Regions from separate parts of the Pseudonocardia sp. Ae717_Ps2 genome, predicted to be linked through region 1. Evidence: riboswitches for the same ligand, from Rfam matches in the RefSeq annotation. Region 1 holds a riboswitch; the other holds the start of a gene.
The links. A riboswitch is a leader RNA that binds a small molecule or an ion and turns the genes downstream of it on or off. The one in region 1 is predicted to bind thiamine pyrophosphate.
Positions count from the first base shown of each region.

Region 2: another riboswitch for thiamine pyrophosphate. It lies ahead of thiO (glycine oxidase ThiO); the one in region 1 lies ahead of Ae717Ps2_RS09435 (ABC transporter substrate-binding protein).

Region 1 is NZ_MCIS01000001.1:1,959,026-1,973,893, reverse strand. Features, by position in the region: gene Ae717Ps2_RS09480 (SDR family NAD(P)-dependent oxidoreductase) at 1-383, shown strand, start outside; gene Ae717Ps2_RS09475 (cobalt-precorrin-6A reductase) at 384-1,139, opposite strand; gene Ae717Ps2_RS09470 (haloacid dehalogenase type II) at 1,158-1,820, shown strand; gene Ae717Ps2_RS09465 (ROK family protein) at 1,864-3,036, opposite strand; gene Ae717Ps2_RS09460 (sugar ABC transporter permease) at 3,038-4,540, opposite strand; gene Ae717Ps2_RS09455 (ATP-binding cassette domain-containing protein) at 4,540-5,313, opposite strand; gene Ae717Ps2_RS09450 (sugar ABC transporter substrate-binding protein) at 5,388-6,536, opposite strand; gene Ae717Ps2_RS09445 (ABC transporter ATP-binding protein) at 6,740-7,468, opposite strand; gene Ae717Ps2_RS09440 (ABC transporter permease) at 7,465-8,232, opposite strand; gene Ae717Ps2_RS09435 (ABC transporter substrate-binding protein) at 8,229-9,254, opposite strand; TPP riboswitch at 9,262-9,351, opposite strand; gene Ae717Ps2_RS09430 (hypothetical protein) at 9,588-10,310, shown strand; gene Ae717Ps2_RS09425 (hypothetical protein) at 10,320-10,748, opposite strand; gene Ae717Ps2_RS09420 (choline dehydrogenase) at 10,866-12,569, shown strand; gene Ae717Ps2_RS09415 (hypothetical protein) at 12,677-12,862, opposite strand; gene Ae717Ps2_RS09410 (DMT family transporter) at 13,225-14,088, shown strand; gene Ae717Ps2_RS09405 (DEAD/DEAH box helicase) at 14,673-14,868, opposite strand, start outside.
Region 2 is NZ_MCIS01000001.1:5,378,715-5,393,582, reverse strand. Features, by position in the region: gene ectB (diaminobutyrate--2-oxoglutarate transaminase) at 1-331, shown strand, start outside; gene Ae717Ps2_RS24750 (ectoine synthase) at 339-734, shown strand; gene thpD (ectoine hydroxylase) at 861-1,784, shown strand; gene Ae717Ps2_RS24740 (SGNH/GDSL hydrolase family protein) at 1,849-2,649, opposite strand; gene Ae717Ps2_RS24735 (DUF3159 domain-containing protein) at 2,805-3,473, shown strand; gene Ae717Ps2_RS38450 (hypothetical protein) at 3,917-4,951, shown strand; gene thiE (thiamine phosphate synthase) at 5,005-5,697, opposite strand; TPP riboswitch at 5,737-5,846, shown strand; gene thiO (glycine oxidase ThiO) at 5,843-7,015, shown strand; gene thiS (sulfur carrier protein ThiS) at 7,015-7,215, shown strand; gene Ae717Ps2_RS24710 (thiazole synthase) at 7,218-7,988, shown strand; gene Ae717Ps2_RS24705 (gamma carbonic anhydrase family protein) at 8,025-8,546, opposite strand; gene Ae717Ps2_RS24700 (hypothetical protein) at 8,741-9,364, opposite strand; gene Ae717Ps2_RS39325 (HNH endonuclease signature motif containing protein) at 9,812-10,747, opposite strand; gene Ae717Ps2_RS24690 (DUF222 domain-containing protein) at 10,744-11,496, opposite strand; gene Ae717Ps2_RS40520 (response regulator transcription factor) at 11,954-12,955, opposite strand; gene Ae717Ps2_RS24680 (GAF domain-containing sensor histidine kinase) at 12,952-14,364, opposite strand; gene Ae717Ps2_RS24675 (iron-containing alcohol dehydrogenase) at 14,387-14,868, opposite strand, start outside.

The DNA.
Region 1 (14,868 bases):
CCAACGCGTTCCTGCCCGCGCTGCGGCGCTCGGCTCATCCACGGATCCTCAACGTCTCCAGCGGGACCGGGTCGCTGACCTGGAGCACCGGCCCGAACCGGCAGTTCGACCACCGCTCGGGCGGGGGCGCGGCGGCCTACCGGTCGTCGAAGACGGCCCTGAACGCGCTCACCGTGTCCTACGCCCAGTCGCTCGCCGACGCCGGGATCGCGGTGAACGCGCTGGCCCCGGGGCTGCGGGCGACCAACCTCAACGCCCGCGCGGCCACGTCCGCCGGGGACCCGGCCGAGGCCGCCGCCGGCGCGGTGCGGCTCCTGCTGGCCCCCGACGGCGGCCCGACCGGCACCTTCGTCGACTGGACGGGCGAGCCGGTCCCCTGGTGATCAGTCCCCGAGCAGCCGGGCCAGAGCCGCCTCCACCGTGGACTCCACCGCGACCCCACCGGGCAGCGGCGGCCGGTCGACGAGCAGGACCGCCACCCCGCGCTCCCGGGCCGCGGCGAGCTTCGGCGCGGTCGCCGCGCCGCCGGAGTCCTTGGTGACCAGCACGTGCGGGACGACGGCGTCGAACAGGGCGCGCTCGTCGTCGAGGGCGAACGGGCCCCGGTCGAGCAGCAGCTCGTGCCGGGCGGGCAGCGGGCCGTCGGGCGGGTCGACCGCCCGGATCCAGAACGCCGCGTCGACATCGGCGAAGTGCGCCAGTCCCCCGCGGCCGGTCGTGAGCAGGACCCGCCCGGCGGGGCCGGGGAGCAGGTCGGGCAGCGCGGCCGCCGCGGCGGCGACCGAGGGGACCCGGTGCCACCGGTCCCCCGGCCCGGGCGTCCAGCCCGGCCGGCGCAGCACGACCAGCGGCACCCCGGTGCCCGCGCAGGCGGCGGCCGCGTTCGCGGTCATCGTCGACGCGAACGGATGGGTGGCGTCGAGCACCACCGCCACCCGCTCGGTACGCAGGTGCGCGGCCAGCCCGTCGGCACCGCCGAACCCGCCGATCCGGACCTCGCCGTCGGGCAGGGCCGGGCTGCGCACGGCCCCGGCCAGCGACGACACGACCCGGACGTCGTCGCGGACGGCCAGCGCGGCGGCCGCGGCACGGCCCTCGGTCGTACCGCCGAGGACCAGCACCGTGCGGGGAGCACTCACACCCGTCAGGGTAGGGGGATGGCGATCACGACCGTGGTGTTCGACGTCAACGAGACCCTGTCGGACCTGACACCCATGGGGGCCCGGTTCGCCGCGCTGGGCGCACCGGAGTCGCTCGGGCCCCTGTGGTTCGCCGCGACCCTGCGCGAGGGCATGGCGCAGGCCGCGGGCGGGGAGCTGACGACCTTCGCCGAGCTGGCGACGGCGACCGCGGCCGGGCTGCTGCGCCGGCACGGGGTCACCGACCCCGACCGGGGCGCCCGGCACGTCGTCGACGGATTTCTGGAGCTGCCGGTGCACGACGACGTGCACGGCGGGGTCGCGGCGCTGCGGGCCGCGGGGCTGCGGCTGGTGACGCTGTCGAACGGCGCCGCGTCGGTGGCCGAGCGGTTGCTCGGCGACCACGGCCTGCGCGAGCAGTTCGACGCCGTGCTGTCGGTCGAGGACGCCGGGATCTGGAAGCCGGCGCCGGAGTCCTACCGGTACGCGCTGCGGGCCTGCGGGGTCGACGCGGGCGAGGCGGTGATGGTCGCGGTGCACCCGTGGGACCTGCACGGCGCCGCGCGGGTCGGGATGGCGACGGCCTGGCTGGACCGCCACGGCGACACCTGGCCCGGGTACCTCACCCCGCCGACCTTCACCGTCGGCGCGCTGGCGGCGCTGGCCGGCCACCTGGCCTGAGCCCGCGGGCCGGCCGTGGTGCCGGGCCGGCCCCGGCACGGCGTCAGACCGCCGCCAGCACCGGCTCGAACGCGATCTCGGCCGCGCCGACGAGCGCGCCGTCGCGGCCGAGCGGGGACACCGCGAGCCGGGTCCCGCCCGTGGCCCGGCTGACCAGGCTGCGTCGGCGCAGCTCGGAGCCGACCCGTTCGACGACCGACGGCGGCAGCGCCCCGAACAGGTCCCCCAGTACGACGAGCTCCGGGGCCAGCATGTTCACCACCGTGACGAGCCCGGCGGTCATCCATCCGGCGTAGTCCGCCAGCAGCCGGTCGGCCCGCCCCGGTACCGCGGCCAGGTCGCGCAGCTCGGCGACGAGCACCCCGCGCGGGGTGTCCTCGGGCAGCCCCAGCGCGCGGCACAGCGCGGGCTCGCCGACCTCGGTCTCCCAGCAGCCGTGCGAGCCGCAGAAGCACTCCCGCCCGTCCGGTCGGACCATGAGGTGCCCGAGCTCGCCGACGTAGCCGCCGGTGCCGCGCAGCGGCGTCCCGCCGGACACGACACCGCCGCCCACGCCGACGTCGGCGGACAGGTAGACCATGTCGGCGACGTCGCGGCCGATCCCGCGCAGGTGCTCGGCGAGTGCTCCGGCCTCGGCGTCGTTGGCGACCTGCACCGGCCGGGCCAGGACGGCGGCGAGCCGGGTGCCCAGGTCGACGTCGCGCCAGCCGAGGTTGGGTGCCTCGTGCACGAAGCCGTCGGAGCGCCGGACGACGCCGGGCACCGACACCCCGACCGCCTGCTCGGCGACGCCCAGCTCGTCGCGGAGCAGGGCGGCGGACTCGGCGAGGTGGGTGATCACCTCGCCGGGCAGCCGGGTGGTGCGGTGCAGGTTCCAGCTGTGCCGCCCGAGGATCTGGCCGCCGATGCCGACCATCGCCAGCGCCACCTGCTCGACCCGGATGTCGACGGCGAGCACCACCGCCGCCTGCGGGTCGGGCAGCACCAGCAGCGACGGCCGTCCGGCCCCCGAGCGCCGGGCCGGGACGGCCTCGGTGACGACGCCCGCCTCGGCGAGCCCGTCCACCACCGCCTTGATCGTGCTGCGGTTGAGGCCGAGCTCGCCGGCCAGCGTCGCGCGGGTGCAGGGTCCCTCGACGTGCAGCCGACGCAAGAGGACGGCCCGGTTGTGCCGGCGCGCGTCGTCGGGTCGGGTCCCCGATCCGGGCTGGGTCATGTCACCGGCCGGTGGCCGCCGCCCGGCGCCGTGACGCCACGTCGACACCGGCCGCGAGCAGCAGCACCAGGCCGGTCACCACGAACACGACGGCGGCGGGCTGCTTGAGCAGGCCGAGGCCGTTCTGCACCGTGGCCAGCACCGTGCCGCCGATGACGGCGTTGCTGATCCGGCCGCGTCCGCCGAACAGCGAGGTGCCGCCGATGACCGCGGCGCCGACCGCGAACAGGAGGGTGTTGCCGCCACCGGCCGCCGGGTTCACCGACCCGATCTTCGACGAGTAGACGATCGCGCCGATCGCGGCGAAGGCGGTGGAGATGACGAACACCGACGCCCGGATGCGGGCGACGTCGATGCCGGCCCGGCGCGCGGCCTCCCGGTTGCCGCCGACGGCGTAGACGTGGCGGCCGAACCGGGTCCGGTCGAGCACCCAGGTGCCGAGCACCAGCAGGACGAGCACGATCGGGACGACGTAGGGCACCCCGGCGATCGCGATGACGCCCGGTGAACGGTCCTGGACCAGCGCGAACGTCACCAGGCCGCCGAGCACCACCACCGCTCCGATCTTCAACGCGACCAGGCCCGTCGGCGGCGCGACCAGCCCGCTGCGCAGCCGGGTCCGCAGCCGGACCGTCTGGACCAGAGCGTAGCCACCGGCGACGACCACGAACAGCACCCACGACGCCGTGACCGAGAGATTGCCGTTCGCCACCGCGTTGATCAAGGGGTCCCGCAGCGCGATGGTGCCGCCGTCGCCGATGAGCTGCAGGATCACCCCCTGCCACGTGATGAACAACGCCAGCGTCACGACGAACGACGGCATCCCGATCCGGGCCACGAGGAACCCGGTGAGGCAGCCGATCACCACCCCGACGCCGACGGCGAGCCCCATCACGGTGAACGCGTTCGCCGGGACCCCGATCACGAGCACGACCGCGGTGAGCAGGCTGATCACCGACCCGGCCCACACCCGGACCAGCGCCGCGAGCACGGCACCGGCCAGCATGACCGCCACCAGCAGGACGAACACGGTGGTGCCGGTGGCGCCGAGCACGTTGCCGTCGCTCATCAGGTGCAGCGCCATCAGCGCCGCGGCCAGCCCGGACGCCGTGCCGGCGGCCAGGTCGATCTCCCCGGTGAGCAGCACGAACACCAGGCCCATCGCGATGATGGTCGGACCGGCGCCCTGTTGGAGCAGGTTGGCGAGGTTGAGCAGACTCGGGAACGTGCCGCCCGAGTCGAGCACGCTGAACAGCACGAACAGCGCGGCCAGGCCGAGCAGCGCGGGCAGCGAGCCCAGGTCGCCGCCGCGCAGCCCGCGCAGGTAGGCCGTGATCGCCTCGCGGGTGGTGCGGGCGGTGGTGTCGATGCCGAAGTCGGCGGCCCGGTTGGCGGGGTTCGCCCGGCGGGCCGCGCTCTGCTCCTGCTCGGGCGCGGGCGTCCGTTCGGTCACGGTGTCTCCTCCCGGGCCGGCCGGGCCGGACGGGTCGGGGTGGGGGGCCATCAGGACACCGCCTGCTCGGGCCGCGGCAGCCCGAGCTCGCCGGAGCGGCCCGCGGTGATGAGCGCGACGACGTCGGAGTGGGTGACCTCGCGGGTCGGGACCTGCGCGACCATCCGGCCGAGGTAGAGGCAGGCGATCCGGTCGGACACCTCGAAGACGTCGGCCATGTTGTGGCTGATGAGCACGACGCCGAGGCCCTGCTCGGCCAGCCGTCGCACGAGGTCGAGCACCTGGCGGGTCTGGGCGACGCCGAGCGCCGCGGTCGGCTCGTCGAGCAGCACGACACGCGAGTCCCAGAGCACCGCCTTGGCGATCGCGACGGTCTGGCGCTGCCCGCCGGACAGCGACGCGACCGGGGTCCGGACCGAGGTGACGGTGCGGACCGAGAGCGACGCGAGGGTGTCGCGGGCGGCCTGCTCCATCGAGCCCTCGTCGAGCATCCAGGAGCGCCCGCGCTCGCGGCCGAGGAACATGTTCTGGACGATGTCGAGGTTGTCGGCGAGCGCGAGGTCCTGGTAGACGACCTCGATGCCGAGCTTGGCGGCGTCCGACGGGCCGGCGACGGTCACCGGAGCCCCCTCGAACAGGACCTCGCCGGAGTCGATCGGGTGGATCCCCGCGACGCACTTGACCAGGGTGGACTTTCCCGCGCCGTTGTCGCCGACGAGCGCGGTGACCTCGCCGGCGCGCACGGTCAGGTCGACGTCGTGCAGGACCTGCACGGCGCCGAAGCTCTTGGAGACACCGCGCAGGGAGAGGATGGGGTCGGCCACTTCGGGCACCTTCCACGTGGGCGCCGGCCGGGCCGCGGCGGGATCACCGCCGCGGCCCGGACCGGCTGCGGGTCCTACTTGATGCCGAGCTGGCCGCAGGCGGCCTGGGTCTCGGCGTTGCAGATCTCCGAGGCCTTGACGTAGCCGGCGTCGGTGACCTTCTTGACCGAGTCCTTGGTGATCAGCTGCGGCTCGAGCAGCAGCGACTTGACATCACGGTTGCCCTTCGGGTCCTTGACCGTCTGGGTGGCGACGCCGTCGGCGGCCGCGGTGTCGCCCTTGGCCAGGGCGCCGGCGAGCTTCGCGGCGGCCTGCGCCTCCTGCTCGATCGGCTTGAACACCGTCATGTACTGGTCCCCGCGCAGGATCGCGGCGAGGCCGTCGGCGGTGGCGTCCTGGCCGGTGACCACGACCTTGCCGTTCAGGCCGTACTTGGCCAGCACCGTGACGATGGCGCCGGCGAGGCCGTCGTTGGCGGCGACGACGCCGTCGACCTTGCCGCCGTTGCCGGTGAGGATCTGCTCGAAGGTGGTGCCGCCGACCTGGTTGTCCCACTTGTCGATCTTCTGGCTCTGCACCAGCTTCAGGGCCCCGGACTCGTACTTGGGCTTCAGCACGCTCTGCTGGCCGTTGTAGAACAGGGTCGCGTTGTTGTCGGTCGGCGCGCCCTCGATCTCGATGACCTGGGCGCCCGGCTTGTTGCCGATGCCCTGGACCAGGCCCTCGCCCTGCAGGGCGCCGACCTTCTCGTTGTCGAAGGAGACGTAGTAGTCGCTGACGCCGCCGAGGTTGAGCCGGTCGTAGTCGATGACCGGGATGCCCTGGGCCTTCGCCTTCTGGGCGACGGCCGTGCCGCCGTCGCTGCTGATCGAGGCGATGATCATGACCTTGACGCCGCTGGAGATCATGCCGTCGGCCAGGGTGGAGAACTTCTGCTCGTCGCCCTGGGCGTTCTGGATGTCGGGGTCCATGCCCTCGGCGCGCAGCGCCGCGTCCAGCATGGGCTTGTCGAAGCCCTCCCAGCGGGCCGAGGAGTCGGTCTCGGGGAGGATCACCCCGACCTTCACCCCACCGCCGGACCCGCCGGAGCCACCGCCGGCGGTGTCCCCGCCGCCGCCCGCGCTGTTCTGTCCGCAGCCCGCGACGGCCAGCAGCAGGCCGAGGCCCGCCGCCGCGACCGCCCGACGCAGCCGGGGACCGCGCCCCGTGTTCCGTGCCCCCATCGGGGTCTCCCTCCACGACGTTGTGGACCGCTCGCATGATCACGAACGGGTGAATGTTGCGAGCGCCAACGTATTGGGCGGAACCGGCTCCGCAACAGCCTTCTGAATCGAGACAGTTCCCGTTTCGTCATCACGATCCGGTCACGAACGCCGACTTTGTTGCCCTCGGGCACGATCCGGAGCGCCGGAACGCCGGCCCTGCCTCAGCCGCGCAGGGTGTCCAGCAGGTCCGCCTCGACCGCGGCCAGCGCCGGGTCGGTACGGCTGCGCGGGCGCCCGGAGTCGACGACGAGCTCCCGCACCACCGTCGCCGGGCGCGGCGAGAACACCAGCACCCGGTCCGAGAGCAGGGCCGCCTCCCGCACGTCGTGGGTGATCAGGACCGTCGTCCAGCCGTAGCGGGCGCGCACCGACTCCAGCCAGTCCTGCATCGCGGTCCGGGTGAGCGCGTCCAGCGCGCCGAACGGCTCGTCGAGCAGCAGCACCTGCCGGCCCGCGACGACGGTGCGCAGCAGCGCCGCGCGCTGGCGCATGCCGCCCGAGAGCTCGCCCGGGCGGGCGTCCTCGAAGCCGGCCAGCCCGAACGGCTCGAACAGCGCGCGGGCGCGCTCGCGGGCCTCGCGGCGCGGCACGCGGGCGACCTCCAGCCCGAGGGCGGTGTTGTCGAGGACCGTGCGCCACGGGAACAGCAGGTCCTGCTGGGGCATCAGACCGAACGGGGCACCGCGCACCGGGCCGCCGTCGACCTCGATGTCGCCGGTCACCGTCGCCCCGTCGAGGATGCCCGCCAGCGCCCCGAACAGCGTCGACTTGCCGCATCCCGACGGCCCGACGAGCGACACGAACTCCCCCGGCGCGACGTCCAGGTGCACCCCGGACAGCACCGGCAGGTCGCCGTAGGACACCGACAGGTCGCGCACCACGACCTTCACCGCGCACCTCCTCCGTCGTGGTCGGCCACGTACCAGGGCGTGACCAGGCGCTGGAGCAGGAAGGTCAGTGCGAACAACGTCACCGACAGCACGGCGGTGACGCCGACCGCGGCGAGCACCAGGTCGGTGCGGAACTGGTTCTTCTGGAGCTGCATGAAGATCCCCAGGCCGGCCCGGGCGCCGACGTACTCGGCGAAGATCGCCCCGGTCACCGCGTAGGTGATCGCGATCCGCAGCGCCGTGAAGAACGACGGCAGCGCCCCCGGCAGCCGCACGTAGCGGAACCGCTGCCAGCGCGAGGCACCCATCGACCGCAGCAGGGCGGTCGTGGCGCGGTCGGTCGCGGCGAAGCCCTCGATCAGCCCGACCGTCACCGGGAAGAACGTCACCAGGGCGATGACCAGCACCTTCGGCAGCAGGCCGAAACCGAACCAGATGATGAGCAGCGGCGCGATCGCGACCACCGGCAGTGTCTGCGAGGCCACCAGGAGGGGGGTCAGCGCCCGCCGCAGCCAGGGCGAGAAGTCCACCGCGACCGCCGCGGCCCAGGCCAGCGCCATCGAGACGGTGAACCCGATCAGCGTCACCTGGACCGTCGGGAGGGTGTTCGCCCAGAGCTCGGCCCGGAACGCCCAGCCCTGCTCGACCACCCGCAGCGGCGAGGGCAGCACCTGGGGCCGGGTGCCGGCGACGGTGACCGCGACCTGCCAGGTGAGCAGCAGCGCGGTGACCAGCGCGGCGGCCGGCCACAGCCGACGGGTCACGGTGCCAGGTAGTCGTTGGTGAACCAGGTCGAGAAGTCCGGCTTCTGCCGCACCGGGGCCCCGTCCGGCCCCGCGACGGTGCCGGTGTCGTAGAGGAACCCGGAGAAGCCGGCCCACTGCTGCGGGGTCTGGAACCCCACACGGCCCTGCGCGTCGCGCAGGAAGCGCTCACTGAGCATCTGCGCGCCCCGGTCGACCAGCTCGTCGGAGGTGAACGCGCCGGGGTTGGCCTCCTTCAGCATCCGCGCCGCCGTCGCCGGGTCCTGCGCGGCCAGCGCGTAGCCCTTCTGGACGGCCTGCACGAACCTCCGGGCGGTGTCCGGGTTGTCCCGCAGCCAGGTCGAGTTGCCCAGCAGCAGCACGTTGTAGGAGTCCGGGAAGCCGTAGTCGGTGTAGCGGAAGGTACGGATCGGCTCGCCCCGCAGCTGTGCCTCGATCCCCTCGACGTTGACGAACGGCTCGGTGAAGTCGGCCTGCCCCGAGTAGAGCGCCTCGTAGGCGGCGGTGGACAGCACCTCGGTGCGGAAGTCGCCGCGCCCGCCGTCGGCCCGGATCACGGCCTGCATCTTCTGGTTCTCGCCGGGCCCGCCGAACCCGGCGTAGACCTTCCCGTCGAGGTCGCGCGGCCGCGTGAGGTCGGACCGGTCGGCGCGCACGGCGATCTCGGTGGCCCAGTGCTGCAGGATCGCCATGACCGAGGTGATGTCGGCACCCGCGGCCTTGGAGAAGGTGAACGAGTCCTGGAAGCCGACGCCGAAGTCCGCGGCGCCGGAGCCGACCAGGGTGTCCGGCGAGGTCTGGTTGTAGGGCAGGAACTCGACGTCGAGACCGGCGTCGCGGAAGTAGCCCGCCTGCTGGGCTGCGAACAACCCGATGTGGTTGGTGTTCGGCGTCCAGTCCAGCGCGACGCGGATCGGCCCACCCCCGGCCGCGGCCCCGGAGCCGTCGCCCGCGGCGCAGCCGGACAGGGCGAGCGCGAGCGCCAGCACGACGGCCAGTGGACGGAGAGCACGTGACAGCACGGGGCGGCCTCCCTACGCCGGTGTGACCCGGATCAGGTTCGAACGGTCGGCGGCCGGTCCTGCCGCCCTCTCAGCCTCGGTGCGCGGGCTCCCGCGGTACGTCCGGAGACCTTACGCGGCCCACCCGGTCCCGCCGGGGCGACGTCGGTCGCACCGCACCGTTCGGACACCCCCCGTCACCGGAGCCGCGACTTCGGTCACCTGCGGTGATCGGTCGGACGCGCCGGGCGAGCCGCCGTCCGCGGCGGTGACCACGATCGTTATCCTCACCCACCACACCCGCGACGCTGTGTCACGGACCTCGCTCGCGGGAGCTGACGCGGAAGGGACGAGATGGCGGCCTCGCTCTGGACCTCCGGCACGACCGGGCGGCCGACGCCCGACCCGGCACCCGCCCTGGTGCGGGTCGCGTTGCAGGCCGGTTCCGTCTCCGTCGCGCACGCGGACGTCGCCGCGATGCTGTCCGGGATCTGCGTCGCACTGGTGCCCGCCGCCCGGGTCGGAGGTGCGGCGCTGCTGCTGCGCGAGCCCGCCGACCCCCGCGACCCCGAGGCTCGGCGGGTCTTCGGGTCCGACACCGCCGCCCTGCGCCTCGGGGAGCTGCAGCGCCGGGCCGACGCCGGGCCGGGCCCCGCCGCCGAGCGCGGCGACCGCACGCTGACCACCCCGGACCTGACCCGGACCGGGCCGCCCGAGCTGGCCGCGGCCGCGGCCGACTGCGGCCTGGTCCGCTCGCTGTCCGTGCCGGTCCCGGTCGCCGGGCGCACCGCGGGCGCCCTGCAGCTGTTCGCCCGGGGCGGGCCCGACGACCCGCTGGGCGAGCGGCTGGTCGTCGCGCTGGCGCCGGTGGTCACCGCACTCGCGGCCCGGCTCACCGACGTCCGCGAGCTGGCCCGGCTGCAGCTGCGCACCGCGGCCTCCGCGGTGCCCGAGCAGTCCGACGCGGTCGACCGCACCGCGCTGATCCCGGCGGCCCGCCGCTCCCCCGCGGCACCGGTGGCGCCGCGGGTGCCCGCCCAGCGGCAGGCCCGGCACCGCCGGCGCGACCAGACCTGATCCCCGGGGTCAGGTCTCCGGCCGGTCCTCGCGGGACGCGCCCCGTTCGAGGAGCTGCTGGTGCTCCTGCAGGTAGGCCGACGCGCGCTGGCGGCTGACCCCGAACAGCCTGCCGATCCCGGCGATCGACTCGCCCTCGCCGTGCAGCGCGACGGCCTCCTCACGGCGGAACCGGCCACCCACGGCGCCCAGGCCGTCGAGGGTGCGGGTGAGGGTCTCGACGATCAGCGGCCGTGCCTCGCGCGGGACGATCTCCCGCCAGCTCAGCCCCTGTGCCCGCAGTTCCTGCAGCTCGGCCACCCGTCGGCGGGCCGAGGACAGCGCGGCGACCGACGCGTCCAGCTGGGCCGCGAGGGCGGCCAGCGCGGTGTCGGCGTCGTCCGCGGGCCGGTCGCGGAGGTCCGCTCCGTCGTCCGCACCACGCTCGGTCGTCGTCACGCCGTCGAGCGTACGGGGGCGGCGACGACGGGCGGTGGCCGCGGCGTACCGTGATCCACGCAAGGGGGGTTGCTCCCTCGAACAGGGCAATCCCGACAGTACGTGTGGAGGACGCGAATGGGCCGGTACGACGTCGTCATCGTCGGCGGAGGATCCGCGGGGGCGGTGCTGGCCTCGCGGCTCACGGAGGATCCCACACGCCGGGTGCTGATGCTCGAGGCGGGCCGCCCCGACCACCGCTGGGACCCGATCATCCGGATGCCCGCCGCGCTGTCCAAGGCGTGGGGCAACCCGCGCTACGACTGGTGCTACGTCACCGAGCCCGAGTCGGGTCTGGCCGGGCGGCGGATCGCCGTCCCGCGCGGGAAGGTCCTGGGCGGCAGCAGCAGCATCAACGGGATGGTCTACCAGCGGGCCCACCCGGGCGACTACGACCGCTGGTCCCGCCTGCCCGGCTGCGAGCAGTGGAGCTCGGCCCACCTGCTGCCCTACTTCCGCCGCCTGGAGCGTCGGACCTCCGAGCACGGCACCCCGCTGCCCGACGGCGGCCACGGCCCGCAGGTCCTCGAGCGGGCCCCGGCGGCCGGCCCGCTGAACGCGGCGTTCCTGGCCGCGGCCCAGCAGGCCGGGCACGCGCTGGTCGACTCGACGAACGGTCCGGTCCAGGAGGGCTTCTCCCGCACCGAACGCACGATCTCGCGCGGGCGCCGCTTCTCGGCCACCGATGCGTGGCTGCACCCGGTCGCCGGCTCCCGGCCCAACCTGACCGTGCGCACCGGCGCCCTGGTCCGCGCGCTACGCACCGACGCCCGCGGCACCCGGGTCATCGGGGTCCGCTACCGCGCCTCCGACGGCACCATCCGCGACGTCGACGCCGGCGAGACGATCCTGGCCGCCGGTTCCATCGCGACCCCGCAGCTGCTCCAGGTGTCCGGTTTCGGCGACCCGGAGCACCTCGCGGGCATCGGCGTCGAGACCCGGGTGGCGCTGCCGGGGGTCGGCGCGAACCTGCAGGACCACCTCGCGGTGCACCTGCAGCACGCCTGCTCCCAGCCGATCTCGCTGGCGCCGCAGCGGGCACCGCACCGGCTGCCCGCCGCGGCGGCCCGCTGGCTGGTCTCGGGCACCGGGGTCGGGGCGAGCAACCACTTCGAGATCGGCGGGTTCGCCTCCACCTCGATGGCCGGGGACATCCCGGACGTGATGATGCTGTTCGCGCCGGTCGCGATGCGCTTCGCGCCGGACGTCCCGCCGGTCGGGCACGGCTACGAGATGCACGTCTCGGTGATGGCGGGCGACGTCCGGGGGACGGTGCGCGCGGTGTCCCGCGACACCGCGGTCCCGCCGCGCCTGGTGCAGAACTACCTGGTCACCGACGGCGACCGGCGTCGCTGGGTGGAGGCCGTCGGCCTGGCCAGGGAGATCCTGAACCAGCCTGCGTTCGCCGACCTCGACGCCGGGGAGACCTTCCCCGGGGAGGCCGTCCGCTCCGACGCCGAGATCCTCGACTGGGTGTCCCGGCGCGCCCAGAACGGGCTGCACCCGACCAGCACCGCGCGGATGGGCACCGACGCCGACGCCGTCGTGGACCCGTCGACGCTGCAGGTGCACGGCACCGAGGGCCTGCGGATCGTCGACGCGTCGATCTTCCCGGACGTGCCCAACGCCAACACCTACGGCCCCGTGGTGGCGGTGGCCGAGCGGGCCGCCGACATCGTCACCGGCGCGACCCCGCTGCCCGCCGACCCGGCGCCGTCGCGGCGGGCCGGGACGCACGAGGGCACGGGCTCAGGGCAGGAGCCGTTCGCACCGGCATCCTGAGGCGCCCGACCTCCTGACACCCCCGACATGCCGAACGGGGCGGGGATCCGATCGGATCCCCGCCCCGTTCGCGGGTCTGTGTGTGGGGGCCGCGGCGGCCCCGGGCGTCACTCCCCCGTCTGCACCTGCACCCCGGACTCACGCAGCTTCTCGGCGTGGGCACGACCGTGGTGGTTGCAGAACAGGAGTTCCCCACCGGAGGGCAGGATCGCGCGCACCTTGGCAGCCGCACCGCAGCGGTCGCAACGGTCGGCAAGGGTCAGTTCGGGCCGGGTCAGCGTTTCGGGCTGCATAGCGGTCTCCCTCCGTCGCGGCGGCGGGCTTCGGGCGCTCGCCGCCGTATCACTGTGACGACCGCACGAGCGGCTCGCCCACACCTGTACAGACGCTCGAGGCCCCTGTACGTGTTCCCGGGATGCGTCGCGACGTCCGTCACGTGTGGCGCGGGCCGCACGGTCTGGTGGCGCCGCGATGTACCCGCGGTGACCGATTGCGTATGAAGTTGACTGCGTGTGAATCATGCGGGGAACTCGGCCGACGTGCAAGCGCGCCACGGTAAATACGGTGTGTCGCGGACTACGGTGGGCGAGTGAGTCCCCGCCCGTCGCCCGATCGTGTTCCCGCTCCGCTGCTGTTCCTGGCCGGTGGGATCTCGATGTACGTGGGGGCCGCACTGGCCGTCGGGCTGTTCGACCGGCTGGCGCCGTCGGCGGTCGCCGAGCTGCGGCTGATCGGTGCCGCGCTGCTGCTGCTGGCCTGGCGCCGCCCCGGCCGCGACGCCTGGCGCGGCGTCCGCCTCGTCCGCGCGGGGGTGTTCGGGCTGGCCACGGCCCTGATGAACGTCGCCTACTACGAGGCGATCGCCCGGCTGCCGCTCGGCACTGCGGTGGCAGTCGAGTTCACCGGACCGGTCCTGGTCGCGGCGCTCGCCTCCCGCCGGTTCCGCGACATCGGCGCGGTCGGCCTGGCCGCCGCCGGCGTGCTCCTGATCGCCGACGTCCGCTGGTCCGGCAGCCCGGCCGGGGTGCTGTGGGCCTTGGGCGCGGCGGCGATGTGGGCCGTCTACATCGTGCTGGGCAAACGGGTCGCACGCGCCGGTTCCGGCATCGACGACCTGGCGACGGGGTTCACCGTGGCCGCCGTCGTCCTGGTCCCGCTGCTGTTCGTCGGGGGTCCGGGAGCCGTGACCGGGTTCGGCGTCGCGAACCTCGCACCGCTCGCCGATCCGGCGGTGCTCGCCCTGTCCATCGGGCTGGGTGTGCTCAGCTCGCTGATCCCCTACGTGCTGGACCAGGTCGTGCTGCGCCGGGTCGGGCAGGCCCGGTTCGCGGTGCTGCTGGCGCTGCTGCCCGCCACCGCGACCCTGGTCGGGCTCGTGGTGCTCGGTCAGCTGCCCGGGACGCTGGAGGCGGTCGGGATCGGCCTGGTGGTCCTCGCCGTGGCCCTGCGGTCCCGTGACGGCGACGAACCGGTCCCCCTGCCCGCCACGTCCGCCCGGGACCGGGCCGCCCCGTCCTGACCGATCCGCCCTGACCGGCACGGCGACACGACGCCCACGGTGATCCGTTCCGCGCGCGGTGATCCGCAGTCCGCACGGTGATCCGCCGTCCGCGCGCTGATCCGGAGTCCGCACGCTGATCCGTCCGCGCACGGTCCTCCGGAGTCCGCACACTGATCCGCGGCGCTCGCTGATCCCCAGTCCGCGCTGATCCGGAGTCCGCGCGCTGATCCGCCATCCCCACGGTGATCCGCGGTGCGCGCGCAGATCCGCAGTCCGCGCGGTGATCCGCAGTCTGCGCGGTGATCCGCAGTCTGCGCGGTGATACGCGGTCCGCGCGTGTCCGGACGCGCGCGCCGAGCGGATCAGCGCGCGCGGAACGGATCACCGTGTGCTCGGCCGCACCGGCGTCCCGGTGGTGCGGCGGTGGCGCTGCGGTGGCGCTGCAGCCCCGCGACGGCGACAGGCCGCCCCATCGCCCGGGCACGGGCCGCCGTGCCCTCCCGTCCCGGCCTGCGCGGTGGTCCCGGCACGACGGTGCTGCCTGCGGGCCCCGCCCGCGCAGGCACGGGCTCGCGCGCGGTCGCGGCCCGCGAGGGCGGCTCTCAGCGCCAGGAACGCAGGGTCGCGATGCGTTCCTCGAGCTGCTCGATGGTCGCCATCGCCACCGGCGGGCCGCCGCAGTGCGCCCGCAGCTCGTTGTGGATCTTCCCGTGCGGCTTGCGGGTCTTGTGGTTGTGCAGCGCGACCAGGGTGTTGAGCTCCTTGCGCAGGGTCTGCAGCCGCTCCCGGACGCTCTGC
Region 2 (14,868 bases), 3.4 Mb from region 1:
GCGCAACTGGTGGACCGACGACACGCTGGAGAAGGAGACGCTGCGCAAGGGCGAGAAGGTCGAGGAGGCCTTCAACAAGATCATCGGTGACAACCAGGGCACCGAGATGTTCACCAAGGGCCGTGGGATGGCGCGGGGCATCCAGTTCGAGGGGGAGGGGCTCGCCGAGAAGGTGGCCTCGAAGGCCTTCGAGCACCGCCTGCTGCTGGAGACCGCCGGTCCGAACGACGAGGTCCTCAAGCTGCTGGCGCCGCTCACGACCACCGACGACGAGCTCGACGAGGGTCTTGCGATCATCGGCGAGTCCGTCCGCACCGTCATCGGGAGCTGATACCCACATGATCGTCCGCACCATCGACGAGATCACCGGAACCGATCGGGACGTCGAGTCCGAGAACGGCCAGTGGCGCAGCAAGCGGATCGTGCTGGCCAACGACAAGGTCGGTTTCTCGGTCCACGAGACCACCCTGCAGGCCGGGACGATCAACGACTTCTGGTACGCGAACCACATCGAGGCCGTCTTCATCACCGAGGGCGAGGGCGAGCTGTACGACAAGGACAACGACGTCACGTACCAGCTCAAGCCGGGCTCGATCTACGTGCTGAGCGGCCACGAGAAGCACCAGCTCCGTCCGAAGACCACCATCAAGTGCGTGTGCGTCTTCAACCCGCCGGTCACCGGCCGGGAGGTGCACGACGAGAACGGCGTGTACCCGCTGGTCACGGAGGACTGAACCTCCGTTCCGAGATCACACCGCGAGGGGTGTTTCCGCTGTGTTACAGCGGGAACGCCCCTCGCGGTCGTTCATACGACACCCGTTCGAAGGGAACCGAACCGACAGCGACTCACAGGAGGGTCCATGACCGCACTGGTCGGCAACGAACCGCGTCTCGTGCGCGCCGCGGGTGACCGCTACCCGACGCGCGTCTCGAACACACCGGTCTTCATCGACCGCGCCGAGCCCACCGTCTGGAGCGACCGGGCGAGCGCGGGCATGTTCGGCGCCCAGGAGCTGGAGGCGCACGAGCGCGACGGTTTCGTGCAGGTGCCGGGCCTGCTGACGGCCGAGGAGGTCGCGGAGTACCAGGCCGAGCTGGACCGGCTCGCCGCCGACCCACAGGTGCGCGCCGACGAGCGCTGCATCGTCGAGAAGTCCTCCGACGAGGTCCGCTCGATCTTCGAGGTCCACCGGATCTCGGAGGCGATCGGCCGGCTGGTGCGCGACGAGCGGGTGCTCTCGCGGGCCCGCCAGATCCTCGGCTCCGACGTCTACGTCCACCAGAGCCGGATCAACTACAAGCCCGGCTTCGGCGGCGGTGGGTTCTACTGGCACTCGGACTTCGAGACCTGGCACGCCGAGGACGGCATGCCGGGCCCGCGTGCGGTCAGCTGCTCGATCTCGCTGACCGACAATCACCCGTTCAACGGCTGCCTCATGATCATGCCCGGATCGCACCGGACCTTCGTGTCCTGCGTGGGCGAGACGCCGGAGGACTACTACCGGACGTCGCTGAAGGAGCAGAAGATCGGCACGCCCGACGCACGGTCGATCGCCAAGCTCGCCGAGCGGCACGGCATCACGATGATGACCGGCGACGCGGGCGGGGCGACGTTCTTCGACTCCAACTGCATGCACGGCTCCGGCGACAACATCACGCCGTACCCGCGGTCGAACATCTTCCTGGTGTTCAACAGCGTCGAGAACGCGTGCGTCGCGCCGTTCTCGGCACCGCGGCCGCGGCCGTCCTACATCGCGGCCCGGGACCACACCCCGGTCCGCTGAGCGGCCCACCGCGCACCGCGACGTCGTCGTCCCGCGGGAGCACCGCGGGACGACGACGTACGGCTCAGGCGTCCTGCAGCGGAGCCAGCTGAGGACGCTTGGCGTGGTAGTCGTCCCAGGTGCTGGTGCCGCGCAGGCGCCGGCGCAGGAACGGCATCACGTGCTGGGTGACCCACCGCAGGTCCTCGGCCTGCCGGGCGGTCCACGGCGCGGGCTCGACGGCCGGCTCCGGCCACGGGCCGCGCCAGTCCGGCGCGTCCTCGCCGAGCGTCTCCAGCACCCGCCAGGCGACCCGCTCGTGCGCGTGCGGCACCAGGTGCAGCCGGTCCGGGCCCCAGGCCCGCGGGTCGGCGAGGCAGTCCATGGCCCACAGGTCGACGACGCGGCAGCCGTGCCGCTCGGCGGCGGCCCGCATGTCCTCGTTGTAGCAGGCGATCCGGCCCCGCAGCCTGCGGATGAGCGGGTGCATCCGGCGTAGGTCGAAGCCGGTGAAGATGAGCACCTCGGCCCCGGTGGCGACCAGCCTGCCGAGCGCGGCGTCGAAGCGGGCGGCGAGGTCGTCGACGTCGCAGCTCCAGCCGATGATGTCGTTGCCGCCGGCGCAGAAGGTGATCAGGTCGGGGCGCATCGCCTCGGCGACCGGGATCTGCTCGTCGACGATCTGGTCCAGCACCTTCCCGCGCACCGCCAGGTTGGCGTAGCCGAAGCCGGGGCGGCGCTCGGCGAGGATCTCGGCGACGCGGTCGGCCCAGCCGCGTGCCCTGCCGTCCGGGGTCAGGTCGTCGAGGCCCTCGGTGAAGCTGTCCCCGATCGCGACGAAGCTCCGGTGCCGTGCGCGCCCCTGATCGTGTCGCTGCGTGGCCATCGACACCGCCCCCTCCCGGTTCCGTGATCCTGATCCGTGCCCATCTGTTGTTCACCGCAACGACGTGCGGCGTTACAGCGATGATCACCCTCTCCGGGCCCGTACGCCAATCGGATCCGTCGACCTGCGGCCCGAGATAGGGCACCCTTAGTCAGGTGACACCCGATCCCGCTTCCCGCACCGCGCCCCGGGAGGACCCGCGGCTGGCCGAGCTGCTCGGCGGCCGGGCCGGTGCCGTCGACGCCTCGGTCCCGGTCGTCGCGTTCGTGCTCGCCTGGGTGGCGGCGAACGCCGCGGGGTCGCTGTTCCCGATCAACTGGGGCGCCGGCGCGGCGATCGTCGCCGGGGCCGGGGTGGCCGCATGGCGGCTGTACCGGGGGCGGCGGCCGCGCGCGGTGCTGTTCGGGCTGGCCGGGGTCGTCGTCGCGGCCGCGATCGCGCTGATCACCGGGCGCGCGTCGGACTTCTTCCTGGTCCAGATCGTGTCCAACGTCGGCAGCGCCCTGGCCTGGGCGATCTCGATCGTGGTGCGCTGGCCGCTGCTGGGGGTGGTGGTCGGCGGACTGCTGGGGCAGCGGACCCGGTGGCGGCGCGACCCGGACCTGCTGCGCGGGTACCAGCGGGCGTCCTGGGCGTGGGTAGCGCAGTACGTCGTGCGGCTGTCGGTGTTCCTCCCGTTGTGGGCGGCCGACCAGGTGGTGCTGCTGGGCGTCGCGCGGACGGTGCTGAGCCCGCTGCTGGTCGGGCTGAGCGTGCTCGTGTCGTGGCCGTTGCTGCGTACGGCGCTGCCGGCCGATCACCCGGGCATTCGTCACCCCCGGTGACGCTGTCCGACAACCGGTGACGGTAGAATCGTGATCTTCCCGTGATCTTTGCGCGATCGTGTGAAGGTCACCACATCGGGTGATCGTCCGGCGCAGTCGCTGCGTCCCCGGACGTTCCCCCGGCGGCGATCCGCCTGCACCGACGATCACTGCAAGGAGCCATGCCACACCAGCGCCCCCCCCGGAGCCCGGCTCCGGCGACGCCCCCCCGTGGCGTCCCCGGCCCGGCCCGTCCCCCCGCCCAGTCGTCCGCTCCCCGACCCGGCACCGGTCGTCCGGTGGCCTCTCCCGACGCCCCGCGGCTGCCCCGGCAGCGCACGGCGCACCCGTCCCGTACGCACGGTGGACGGGGCCCGCAGCCGCCGTCGGACATCACCCGCGGCCGGACCACGCAGACCCCGCCCGGCGCCCGTCCGGTGAGCCCGGTCGTGCCAGGGCCGGGCGTGCCTGTCGGGACGCCGCCCGGCGGGCGTCCGCGCACCCGGGTGCTGCCGCCCGCGTCGGACACGACCCGCGCGGCCGGTCCCGGCGGTCCGGTGGGGCCGGTCGGGGGCGGACCGAACGGTCCCGGTGGGTCCGGGGGCTCCGGCGGGTCCGGTGACGGCTCCGGGGACGCTTCGTCGGACACCACGAAGGCGAGCGGGCTCAAGGCCGACCTCAGCCCGACGAAGATCGCGGCCGGCGCCGGGGCTGCGATCGTCACGGCAGTGCTCGGCTCGTTCCTCGGCGCGGTCGGCACGGTGATCGGCGCGGCGCTCGGCTCGATCATCTCGACGCTGGCCACCACGCTGTTCACGCGCTCGCTTGAGGTCAGCAAGGACAAGGCCCTCGAGCTGAAGGAGAAGGCGACCCGGCGGGGCAAGGGCGTCGCCGAGGGCACCGCGGCCGCCGCGCAGGACGGCGCCGGCCGCAGCATCGCCGGGCCCACCGGCGAGGAGACGGTGCTCCTGGACCCGTGGCAGACGCCCGGCGGCACCACCCGCGCCGCCGGAACGGGCCACGGCCGGTTCCGCCGGGTGCGGGTCACCCGCAAGACGGTCGTCGTGTCCGCGGTGCTCGGCGTCGTCACCTTCGCCGTGTCGATGTTCCTGATCTCCGGCATCGAGTTCGTGAAGGGCTCGTCGCTGTCCGGCTCCTCCGGCACCTCGGTGAGCAACGTCGTCCGCGGCGGTGCGCCTCCGGCCCAGCAGGAGAACGACCGGGGCGAGGGCTCCGGGGGCGACTCGTCGACGTCGTCGTCGAGCTCGACCTCCACCGAGGAGTCGGGGACCAGCACGTCGGAGTCGACGACCAGCACCCGCGACCGGGACTCCGGTCAGGACGGCTCGGGCTCGTCGAACCCGCTGCAGGACGGGCTGAACCGGGTCCTGCCGACCCAGCAGCCGGGCTCCGGGCAGGATTCCGGCGGCCAGAACTCCGGCGGCCAGAACTCCGGCGGCCAGAACTCGGGCGACCAGGGCTCGGGCACGCAGAACTGACCGGCGTCCCGCGGCGCCGTCAGCCGGCGTCGCGGGATCGACGCGGTCGGGCCTCAGACCAGCCGGGCCCGCAGCGCCGCCGCGGCCGCACGCGGGTCCTCGGCCTCGGTGATCGCCCGGACCACGACGATCCGGTCGGCGCCGGCGTCGAGGACCTCGTCCAGTCGGTCGCCGTCGATGCCCCCGATCGCGAACCACGGCCGCGCCGGGGCGCGCCCGGCGACCGTGCGGACCAGGTCCAGGCCGGGCGCCGGGCGTCCCGGCTTGGTCGGGGTGGGCCAGCAGGGACCGACGCAGAAGTAGTCCACGCCGTCCTCGTCGGCGGCGGTCAGGGTCTCCTCGGGGCTGTGCGAGGACCGGCCGACGAGCACGTCGTCGCCGACGACCCGGCGTGCCCACGGTACCGGCAGGTCGTCCTGGCCGAGGTGGAGCACGTCGGCGCCCGCGGCGAGCGCGACGTCGGCGCGGTCGTTCACCGCGAGCAGCGCGCCGTGCCGGCGGCAGGCGTCGGCGAGCACCTCCAGGGCGGCGAGCTCGGCGCGTGCCTCCAGCGGTCCGTCGGGCCCGCCCTTGTCCCGCAGCTGGACGATGTCGACCCCGCCGGCGAGCGCGGCGTCGGCGAACTCCGCCAGGTCACCACGCGCAGTGCGGGCGTCGGTGCACAGGTAGAGGCGGGCGTCGGTGAGGGCGTCGAGCCGGGCGCGACGGGTGTCGCGGGTGCCGGGGCGGGTATCAGTGTCGGACACGGCTCGCAGGCTACGGCGTAGCCTGTGCCCCGGACGACGACGAACCACGGGAGCCCGGGCAGCGGGCTGAGAGGGGACCCGCGACGCGGTCCCGACCGTCGAACCTGATCCGGGTCATGCCGGCGCAGGGAGTGAGGTGGATCCGATGAGCGCGAGTGCCGGACGGCTGGTCGTCGCGGGGGCGGGCGCGGTCGGCCTGTCCCTCGCCCGCGCGGCGGCCCGCGACGGCTGGTCGGTGACCGTGTTCGACCCGGCCCCCGGTCGCGGCGCGTCCTGGGTGGCCGGCGGGATGCTCGCCCCGGTCACCGAGGCCTGGCCCGGTGAGGAGGACCTGCTCGCCCTCGGGCTGGACTCGGTCGCCCGCTGGCCGGAGTTCGCCGCGGCCCTGTCCGCCGACGCCGGCACCGACGCCGGGCTGCACCCGGAGGGCACCGTCGTCGCCGCGACCGGGTCGGGCGACCGCGCCGAGCTGACCGCGCTCGCGGACTACCTGGAGTCCCTCGGCCGCGACGTGCGCCGGCTGACCGGCCGCGAGCTGCGCCGGCTCGAACCCGCGCTGGGCCCCGAGGTCCGCGGCGGCCTGTCGGTGCCCGACGACCCCTCGGTGGACAACCGGCGGTTGCTCGCCGCACTGGCGACCGCGGCGGAGCGGGCCGGGGTCGTGGTCTCCGACCGGGGGGTCGCGCGCGTGCTCGACGACGGCGCCCGCGTCACCGGCGTGCGCCTCGCGGACGGGGCCACGGTCGCGGCGGACGCGGTCGTCGTCGCCGCGGGGGCGCACTCGTCGTCGCTGCACCCGGTGCTCGACGGGCTGGTGCGCCCGGTGAAGGGCGAGATCCTGCGGCTGACCCGGCGCGCCGGGGCGCTGCCGCCGCCGTCGCGGACGGTGCGGGCGCTCGTCGACGGGCGGGCGGTCTACGCCGTGCCGCGGACGCTGCCCGGGTACGGCGACCTCGTCGTCGGCGCGACGACGGCGGAGAACGGCTTCGACACCGACGTCACCGTCGGCGGGGTGCGCGACCTGCTGCGCGACGCCGAGCGGATCCTGCCCGGGATCGCCGAGTACGCGCTCACCGAGACCGCCGCCGGGCTGCGGCCCGGCAGCCGGGACAACCTGCCGCTGATCGGGCGGACCGGGCCCGACGGGCTGATCGTCGCCACCGGGCACGGCCGCAACGGGATGCTGCTGGTGCCGGTGACCGCGGTGGCCGTGGCGGCGCTGCTGCGCGGCGACGACGTGCCCGAAGCGGTCCGCGCCGCGGACCCGCGACGGTTCGTCCCGGCCGCCGCCGGGGCGCGCGAGGAGGGGAACCACTGATGTTGATCGTGCTGAACGGCGAGCACCGCGAGGTCGACGCCGACGCCGACCTCGCCCGGATCCTGGCCGAGGCCGGGCTGCCGGAGCGGGGGATCGCCGTCGCCGTCGACGGGGAGGTCGTGCCGCGCACGTCGTGGGCCGGGCACCGTCCCGGCGTCGGCGCGCGCGTGGAGGTCCTGACCGCGGTGCAAGGAGGATGAGCATGGCTGTGCAGACCGACAAGCTCGCCTTCGGCGACCACCTCTTCGACTCGCGGCTGGTGATGGGCACCGGCGGGGCGGCGAACCTGGAGATCCTGGAGCGGGCGCTGGTCGCGTCCGGCACCGAGCTGACCACGGTGGCGCTGCGCCGGGTCGACGTCGCGGGCGGGACCGGGCTGCTGGACCTGCTGCGCCGCCTCGGGATCGCGGTGCTGCCGAACACCGCGGGCTGCCGCACCGCGGCCGAGGCGGTGCTCACGGCGCGGATGGCCCGCGAGGCGCTGGAGACCGACCTGGTGAAGCTGGAGGTCGTCGCGGACGACACGACCCTGCTGCCCGACCCGGTCGAGCTCCTCGACGCCGCCGAGCAGCTCGTCGACGACGGCTTCACCGTGCTGCCCTACACCAACGACGACCCGATCCTCGCCCGTCGCCTGGAGCAGGTCGGGTGCGCCGCGGTGATGCCGCTCGGCTCCCCGATCGGCACCGGGCTCGGCATCCGCAACCCGCACAACATCGAGATGATCGTGGCCGCCGCGGGCGTGCCGGTCGTGCTCGACGCCGGGATCGGCACCGCCTCGGAGGCCGCGCTGGCGATGGAGCTGGGCTGCGACGCCGTCCTGCTCGCCACCGCCGTCACCCGCGCCGCCGACCCGGAGCGGATGGCGCGCGCGATGCGACGGGGCGTGGAGGCGGGGTGGGACGCCCGGCACGCCGGCCGGATCCCGCGCCGCTACCGGGCCCAGGCGAGCTCGCCCGACGTCGAGGGCTGAGGGCCCGGAGCGTTCCGCGGAACGCGCGGGGGCGGCTCAGGCGGGGGTGACGCCGTCGGCGTGCCGCCGGGCCAGGGCGCGGTAGAAGTCCGGGTTGGTCCGCACCCACCAGCGGGCCTGCTCGGTCAGCTCGCCGCGCTCCTTCGCCGCGGAGCCGAGCATCAGCCGGTCGGCGGGCAGCTCGGAGTTCGGCGTGACCGTCGACCCGGCGGCGACCATCGCACCCTCGCCGATCCGGGCACCGTCCTGCACGGTGCTGCCGTTCCCGACGACCGCCCGCGCCCCGATCACGGCACCGTGCACCACGCACAGGTGCCCGATCGTGGCGCCCTCGCCGATCTCGGTGACCGGGTCGTCGCCGCCGTGGAGCACCGACCCGTCCTGCACGTTGGCGCCGGCACGCACGACGATGGGCCCCAGGTCGGCGCGCAGCACGGCGTTGTACCAGATCGAGGCACCCTCCTCGACGCGCACGTCCCCGACGAGCGTCGCGGTCGGGGCGACGAAGGCGTCCGGGTGCACGGTGGGGGAGAGGCCCTCCAGGGCGAACAGCGGCATGGTCGACAGCGTCGCACCCCGCTCCGTGGTTCTCCCGGCGCCGCGGCCGGCACCGCAGCCGTGTCGCCGCCCTGCCGTGTCGCCCGCCGTCCTGCCGCCTCGACACGGCCGGTCTCGCCACGCCGCCGTCTCGTCACGCTGCCGTCGATCTGCCGGCGTGTCGCCAGCTCTGTCCCCGCTTCTTCAGCCGCCGGTCATCGCCCTGTCGTCGGCCGGTCGTGGACGCGGGTGTGCAGGCCGAGGTCGGACAGTTCCAGCGCGGCCAACGCCGCCACGACGGCGGGGTCCCCGGACCGCCACGCAGCCGCCGGGTCCGGCGCGACCCGGACCAGCCGCGACACCGGCACCCGCGACAGCGCCCGCAGGGCCAGTAGATCCGGGGCGGCGGCGCGCGCGGCGACGGCGGCGCCGGCCCGCCGGGCGTAGCGCAGTCGCAGCGGGAGCCAGCCGAGCAGCACCGGCAGCAGCATCACCAGCGGGACGACGACCAGCGCCCCGGTCGCGAGAGCGTCGACGGCGCCCCCGAACTGCCGCCCCGCGGCGACGAGCTCTGTGCCCGCCCCCGCGGCCGGATCCAGCGCGCGGGCCAGGTCGGACCCGATGAACGGGACCGCACCGACCGCTCCGGCGACCCCGGTGAAGGCGTCGGAGACCCGACCGCCCGCGACGACCAGCGAGTCACCGGGCCCACGCAGCGCGGACAACCCGTCGTGCACGGCCACGCCGGCGGTGACGGCGAGGACCGTCCACAGCACGGCGACGAGGTCGGCGACGACCTGTCGGGCGATCCGGTCGGGGCGTTCGGCGTACCAGCGCATCGGTCCTGTCTACCGGTCCTGCCCGCCGGCCCTGTCCCCCGAGGCCGGAAACCGGTCGTCGTCGCGGCCTGCCCGTGCGCCGCCGGGCCGGTGGACCGCTCGCTCGCCCTCGGCCGCGCCTCCTGGGACGACGTGCCCCGCTGCACGCCCGGAGCCCCGACGCCCCCGACCGCGACCGTGACCCCCGAGTGGAACCACGGCCTCGGCGAGATCGTCACCGCGCTCCTCGACCGGGCGTGGCTTCCGGCGCCGCGTTCCGCGGAACGCGGTCCGGCGACAACTTTGTGCGGCCGCCGTCCAGCCCCTCGCACATGCGGCTTCCGCGCCCTCGCGCGCCGGTGTCTGCACCGGGCTCCCGCAGGCTCGGTGCGCCGCGGTCCGGGTCGGCTCCCCGGCCGTACCTGTGTCTGTATTCCTCTCCGGTTGTCCGGCGGAGTGCCTGCGGGTTCAGGCCACGGCGGTGGCCGTCGTGCCGGGCGGGAGCAGGGCGTCGAGGATCGGCTCGGGGTCGAGGCGATCGCCGTACCAGTCAGGGGTGAGGGTGCTGCGATCGATCCGCAGTCGGGCCCGCGTGTTCCGTTCGACGAGGGACTCGGCGCTGCCGTCCAGCGGTCTGCCCGTCGCCTCGACAGGGCTGCCGTCGGGCCGGTGGAACAACCAGCCCTCACCGGGCGGGCGCAGGACCAGGTACCCGTCGTCGTGCACGAGACGGTGGTGGAACGAGCAGAGCAGGACCAGGTTGTCGACGTCCGTCGGCCCGCCCCGCAGCCAGTGACGGACGTGGTGAGCATGGAGGTGACGGGTGTGGTGGCACCCCGGGAACCGGCAGGAGCCGCCACCGTCGGCGGTCAGGGCGGCGATCTGTGCCGGGCTCGCCAGCCGCCTGCTCCGACCGAGGTACATCCGGTTCCCGGTGCGATCGCTCAGCAGCACCTGGGCCCGGGCGTCGCAGGCAAGGCGCTCGGCGGTGCTCGCGGCGATCTCAGGCCCACCGGCGAGGCGTGCGGTGCCGGTCCCTGCGTCGACGACGACCGTCACCCGCGCCGAGCCCCGCTCCACCACCGCGGCGCCGGCCGCGCCGGGCCCGCGGACGACCAGGTCCACCAGAGCGTCGGCCCGCCGGGCCGCCAGCGAGTCGACGACCGCGCCCGGTGCCTGCTCTTCCGTGCGGCGGGCCTGTTCGTGGGGATCGACCCCGCCCCATCCCGCCCGCCGCCCCTCGCGTGCGGCCGGATCGTCGCTGTCGCTGTCGGTCGGGCCGGCGGGAGTCGGGAGCGCTGCGGCGACCCCGGCCTCGATCGCGGCGATCAGGAGGGCGCCGTTCTCGGGAGTGAGCCGGGCTCGTACGACCAGGGATCCGTCGACGTCGTGGTGCCAGCTCACCCGCGCCGGGCGGCGACGTCGCTCGGCGGCGCGCAGCGTCGACGCACCGCGCGGACGACGGTCTCGACATGGCTCGCGGTCCCGCCCAGGGCGAGGTCCAGGAGCACCTGCTCGGCGTCGGGCCCGGCCGCGGCACCGAGAAGGGCGACAGCCCCGGCGTCACCCTGCGGCTCCGGAGCGACAACGACGACCGCCGCTTCGCTCGCCGTGTCGTCGTGCGTAACCGTGTCGCCGCTGTCGGCGGGCGGCGTGGTGGTCTCCTCCGCCCTCTCGGCGTCCGGCACGCCGGAGCCGGCATGCACTCCCGGGTCGGCGTCGGCGTCGGGGTCGCTGCCGGGGTCCCGGAGCGGCTCTGTGGCGGGACCCATCGGGGACGGGGCGGTGACGCGGTCGAGGACCGCGTCCTCCGCGCCGACGAGGCGGGTGACGGCCCGGACCTTGGAGTAGGAGATCCGGCCGGCCGCGAACGCCTCGGTGATCCGGGGCAGCCGGGTCAGCGCGTGCGCGACGCGCAGGTGCTCGGTCGCGGTGCGCAGGCTCATCCCTGCCCGCCAGGTCAGCCAGTGGGCGCAGGACCGGACGCCGACCCCGCACCAGCCGCCGCGGTCGTCGAACTCGGCGAGCAGTCGCAGGAAGCGGCACTCGGCGGCGGCGATGTGGCCGGCGAGACCGAGGAGCTCGGACTCGAGGTCCGGCAGGCTCAGCTCACCGGCCGGCGTGGTCGTGGTCGTCGAGGCGGGCAGGGGCACGACACTCTCCTTCGTCGAACGTGTGTTCGAGACGAGTGTGCCGGGTGGGTCCGACAGTTTCGAGCCCGGCGGAGGACGGGGCCTGGGACGATCGCGTTCCGCGGAACGCGGCTGCTGGTCGGGATGCCGAGAGGTCGACGAAGCGGAACGGGACCCGTCGGCCCTGCCGACCCAACGGTCGACCAGGGCCAGGGCCAGGGCCAGGGCCAGGGCCAGGACCAGGACCGCGTTCCGCGGAACGCGATCGGGGCGGTGGTCGACCGGTCCGACCGGCGCTCCGATCTTGACCGATCGCGCTGCCGACCGCCCCGTGACGGCCGTCGAAAAGTCAGACCGCGTTCCGCGGAACGCACATCCTCGCGCCGTGCCGCCGTGCCGCCGTGCCGCCGTGCCGCCGTGCCGCGGTGCCGCCGTGCCGCGGTGTCGGGCGAGGGGCGGCGGCGGGGGGTGGGTGGTGTCAGAGGAGGCCGAGCTTGGTGGCTGCGTAGACCGCCTCGGCGCGGCGCGACACCATCAGCTTGCGCATCAGGTTGCCGACGTGGAACTTGACCGTCGTCTCGGAGATGAACAGCTCGGCGCCGATCGCGCGGTTGGACAGCCCCCGAGCCAGCAGGCGCAGCACGTCGAGCTCGCGGTCGGTCAGTCGTTCCCGGTCGGGCATCCCGCCGGAGAGCGACCGCACCATCGCCGATGCCGACCGGGCGTCGAACGCGCTCTCCCCGCGGGACACCGCGCGGATGGCGCGGACGAGTTCGGTGGTGTCGACGTCCTTCACCACGTAGCCGCGGGCACCCGCCTGCACCGACTCGACGACGAGACGGTCCTCGGCGAAGGTCGTCAGCACCAGCACCCCGATGCCGGGGTGGTCGGCGCACAGCCTGCGGCAGACCTCGAGACCGTCGGTCTGCGGGCCGGACGCCAGCTTGAGGTCGAGCAGCACCACCTGAGGCCGGCCGGCCGCGACGGCGGCGAACGCCTCCGGAGCGCTGCCGGCTTCGCCGACGATGCGCAGGTCGTCCTCGCGCTCCAGAACCGCGCGCAGCCCCTGCCGCATGATCGAGTGGTCATCGACCAGCACGATCCGGATCGGCGGTGCCGCGACGCTCGTGGAGCCGGAGCCGGAGCCGGAGCCGGGACCAGGGCCGGTGCGGGTCGCGGCGGTCCCGCCGGCCCCGTGCACCCCACCACCCGGCGGATTCCCAGCGCCCTGTCCGGATCCGCCCTGCCCGGGCGCGACAGCGCTGCCGACGGAGCCGCCCTGCCCGGGCACGACAGCGCTACCCGCGGAGCCGCCCTGCCCGGAGCGGCCGAGTCCGGAACCGCCTTGCCCGGGGCCAGGAGGCACACCGTCGTGGCCGGGGCCGCGACGGGTGCCGAGTCCCGCCCTGCCGTCGGCGGGCGCGGTGGGTGCCGGTGCGGCCCCGGGGCCTCCCGGGGCGGTCCGTGTGCCGCTGCTCATCCGAGCTCCTCCTGCCCCGGCGTCCCGATCGGGACGTCCACCTGCACCTGCAGCCCACCGATCCGCGAGCGGCGGAACCGCAGGGTCCCACCCATCTCGCGGGCGCGGGCGTCCATGTTCACGAGGCCGCGGTGCTCCCCGGAGGGGCCGCGGACCGACGCCGCACGCAGCGTGCGGCGGATCTGCTCGGGGGAGGCGCCGCCGTCGTCGGAGATCGACAGGCGGACGCGACCGCCGGCGTAGGCCAGCCGCACCACCGCCCGCGACGCCGAGGCGTGCATCGCCGTGTTGAACAGCGCCTCGCCGGCGATCCGGAACAGCGACTGCTCGTGCTCGTGCGGCAGCGGCACCGGGGCCCCGCCGATCGTCACCTCCACCCGCAGCTCGTCGGGCATGTGCACGGTGGACAGCTGGCGCAGCATCGACGGCAGGTCCTTGTCGGCGTGGTCGTCGTCGTTGAGCGCGTAGATCGCCGACCGCAGCTGCTCGACGGCCCGCCGGGTCAGGTCCTTGGCGGTGTCGAGGTGCTGGAGCAGGTCCGGATCGGTGATCTCCGACCGGCACAGCTCGATGTGCATCCCGGCCGACAGCGCGTACTGGGTGACGCTGTCGTGCAGCTCGCGGGCGATGCGGTGCCGCTCGTTGTCGAGGACCTCCCGCTGGCGTGCCGCGCCGAGCGCCTGCTGGGTGAGCATCAGCTCGTCGTTGCGGACACGCAGGTCCTCGGCCTGGGCCGCGGTGCGCGCGTGCAGTCGCTCGGCCCGCTCCAGCAGCGCGCAGTTCTGCAGCGCCGACGCCGTCTGACCGGCCAGGATGCGCAGCACCGAATGGTCGGTGTCGTCGATGTGGCGTTCCGGCGGCGTCCACGCGACGAACCCGCCCACGGTGCGGCCGTCGAGCCGGATCGGGACGTGCAGGTGCCGGGGGCGCTGGTCGTCGTGATGCCGGTCGTCGTGGTGCTGGTGGTCGTCGTGGTCGTGGTGGCCGTCGCCGGCGTGCAGCCGTTCCACGTGCCGGCGCACGCGCTCGGGCACCGACGCCAGGTCGGCCCACTCGACGCCGTCCGGCCCGAGGACGACGTGCCGCGGCGCGGCGTCGGGCAGCTCGCCGTCGACGAGCCCGAGCACCACCCAGTCCGCGGACAGGTGGTCGGCCGCCGCGTCGGCGACCGCGCGGACCAGCGCCTCGGAGCCCTCCATAGTGCGGACCAGCGCGGCGGAGATCCGGTCCAGCGCGACGATGACCCGGCGCAGCCGTTCGGCCCCCTCGCGGTACTCCGAGTAGAACGACGGCTTGCCCGTCCGCAGGCCGGTGAGCTGGTCGAGGTCGGGCCGGGCCCGACCCGCGGCGGCCGGCGACGAGGACGGGGCGGGTGTGCGGCGGCGCGGGAAGCGGGCGGCGGCGGTCACCGCGTGGGCCTCCGCGACGGCGTCACAGCGCCTCCCGGAACAGGTCCTCGATCTGCTCCACGCTCGCCGTGCGCGGGTTGGTGGTCAGACAGGCGTCGCCGAGGGTGAGCCGGGACAGTCGCGGGACGTCGGCCTCGCGCACCCCGATGGCGGCGAGCCCGGTCGGGACGCCGACCTCGTCGGCCAGCTTGCGGACCTCGGTCGCGACCATGTCCACGGCCTCGTCGCCGGGCATCCCGGGCCGGGCGGGCAGCCCCATGGCCTGGGCGATCGGGACGAAGCGCGCCGCGTCGGCGTCGGAGGCCGAGCCGTTGAACCGGATCACGTGCGGCAGCAGCACGCCGTTGATCAGGCCGTGCGGCAGGTCGAGCATGCCGCCGACCTGATGGCTCATGGCGTGCGTGGCGCCGAGGATCGCGTTCGTGAACGCCAGGCCCGCCTCGAGCGCGGCCTGCGCCATCGCGGAGCGGGGGCCGTCGTCGTGGCGGCGGATCATCGTGGTCG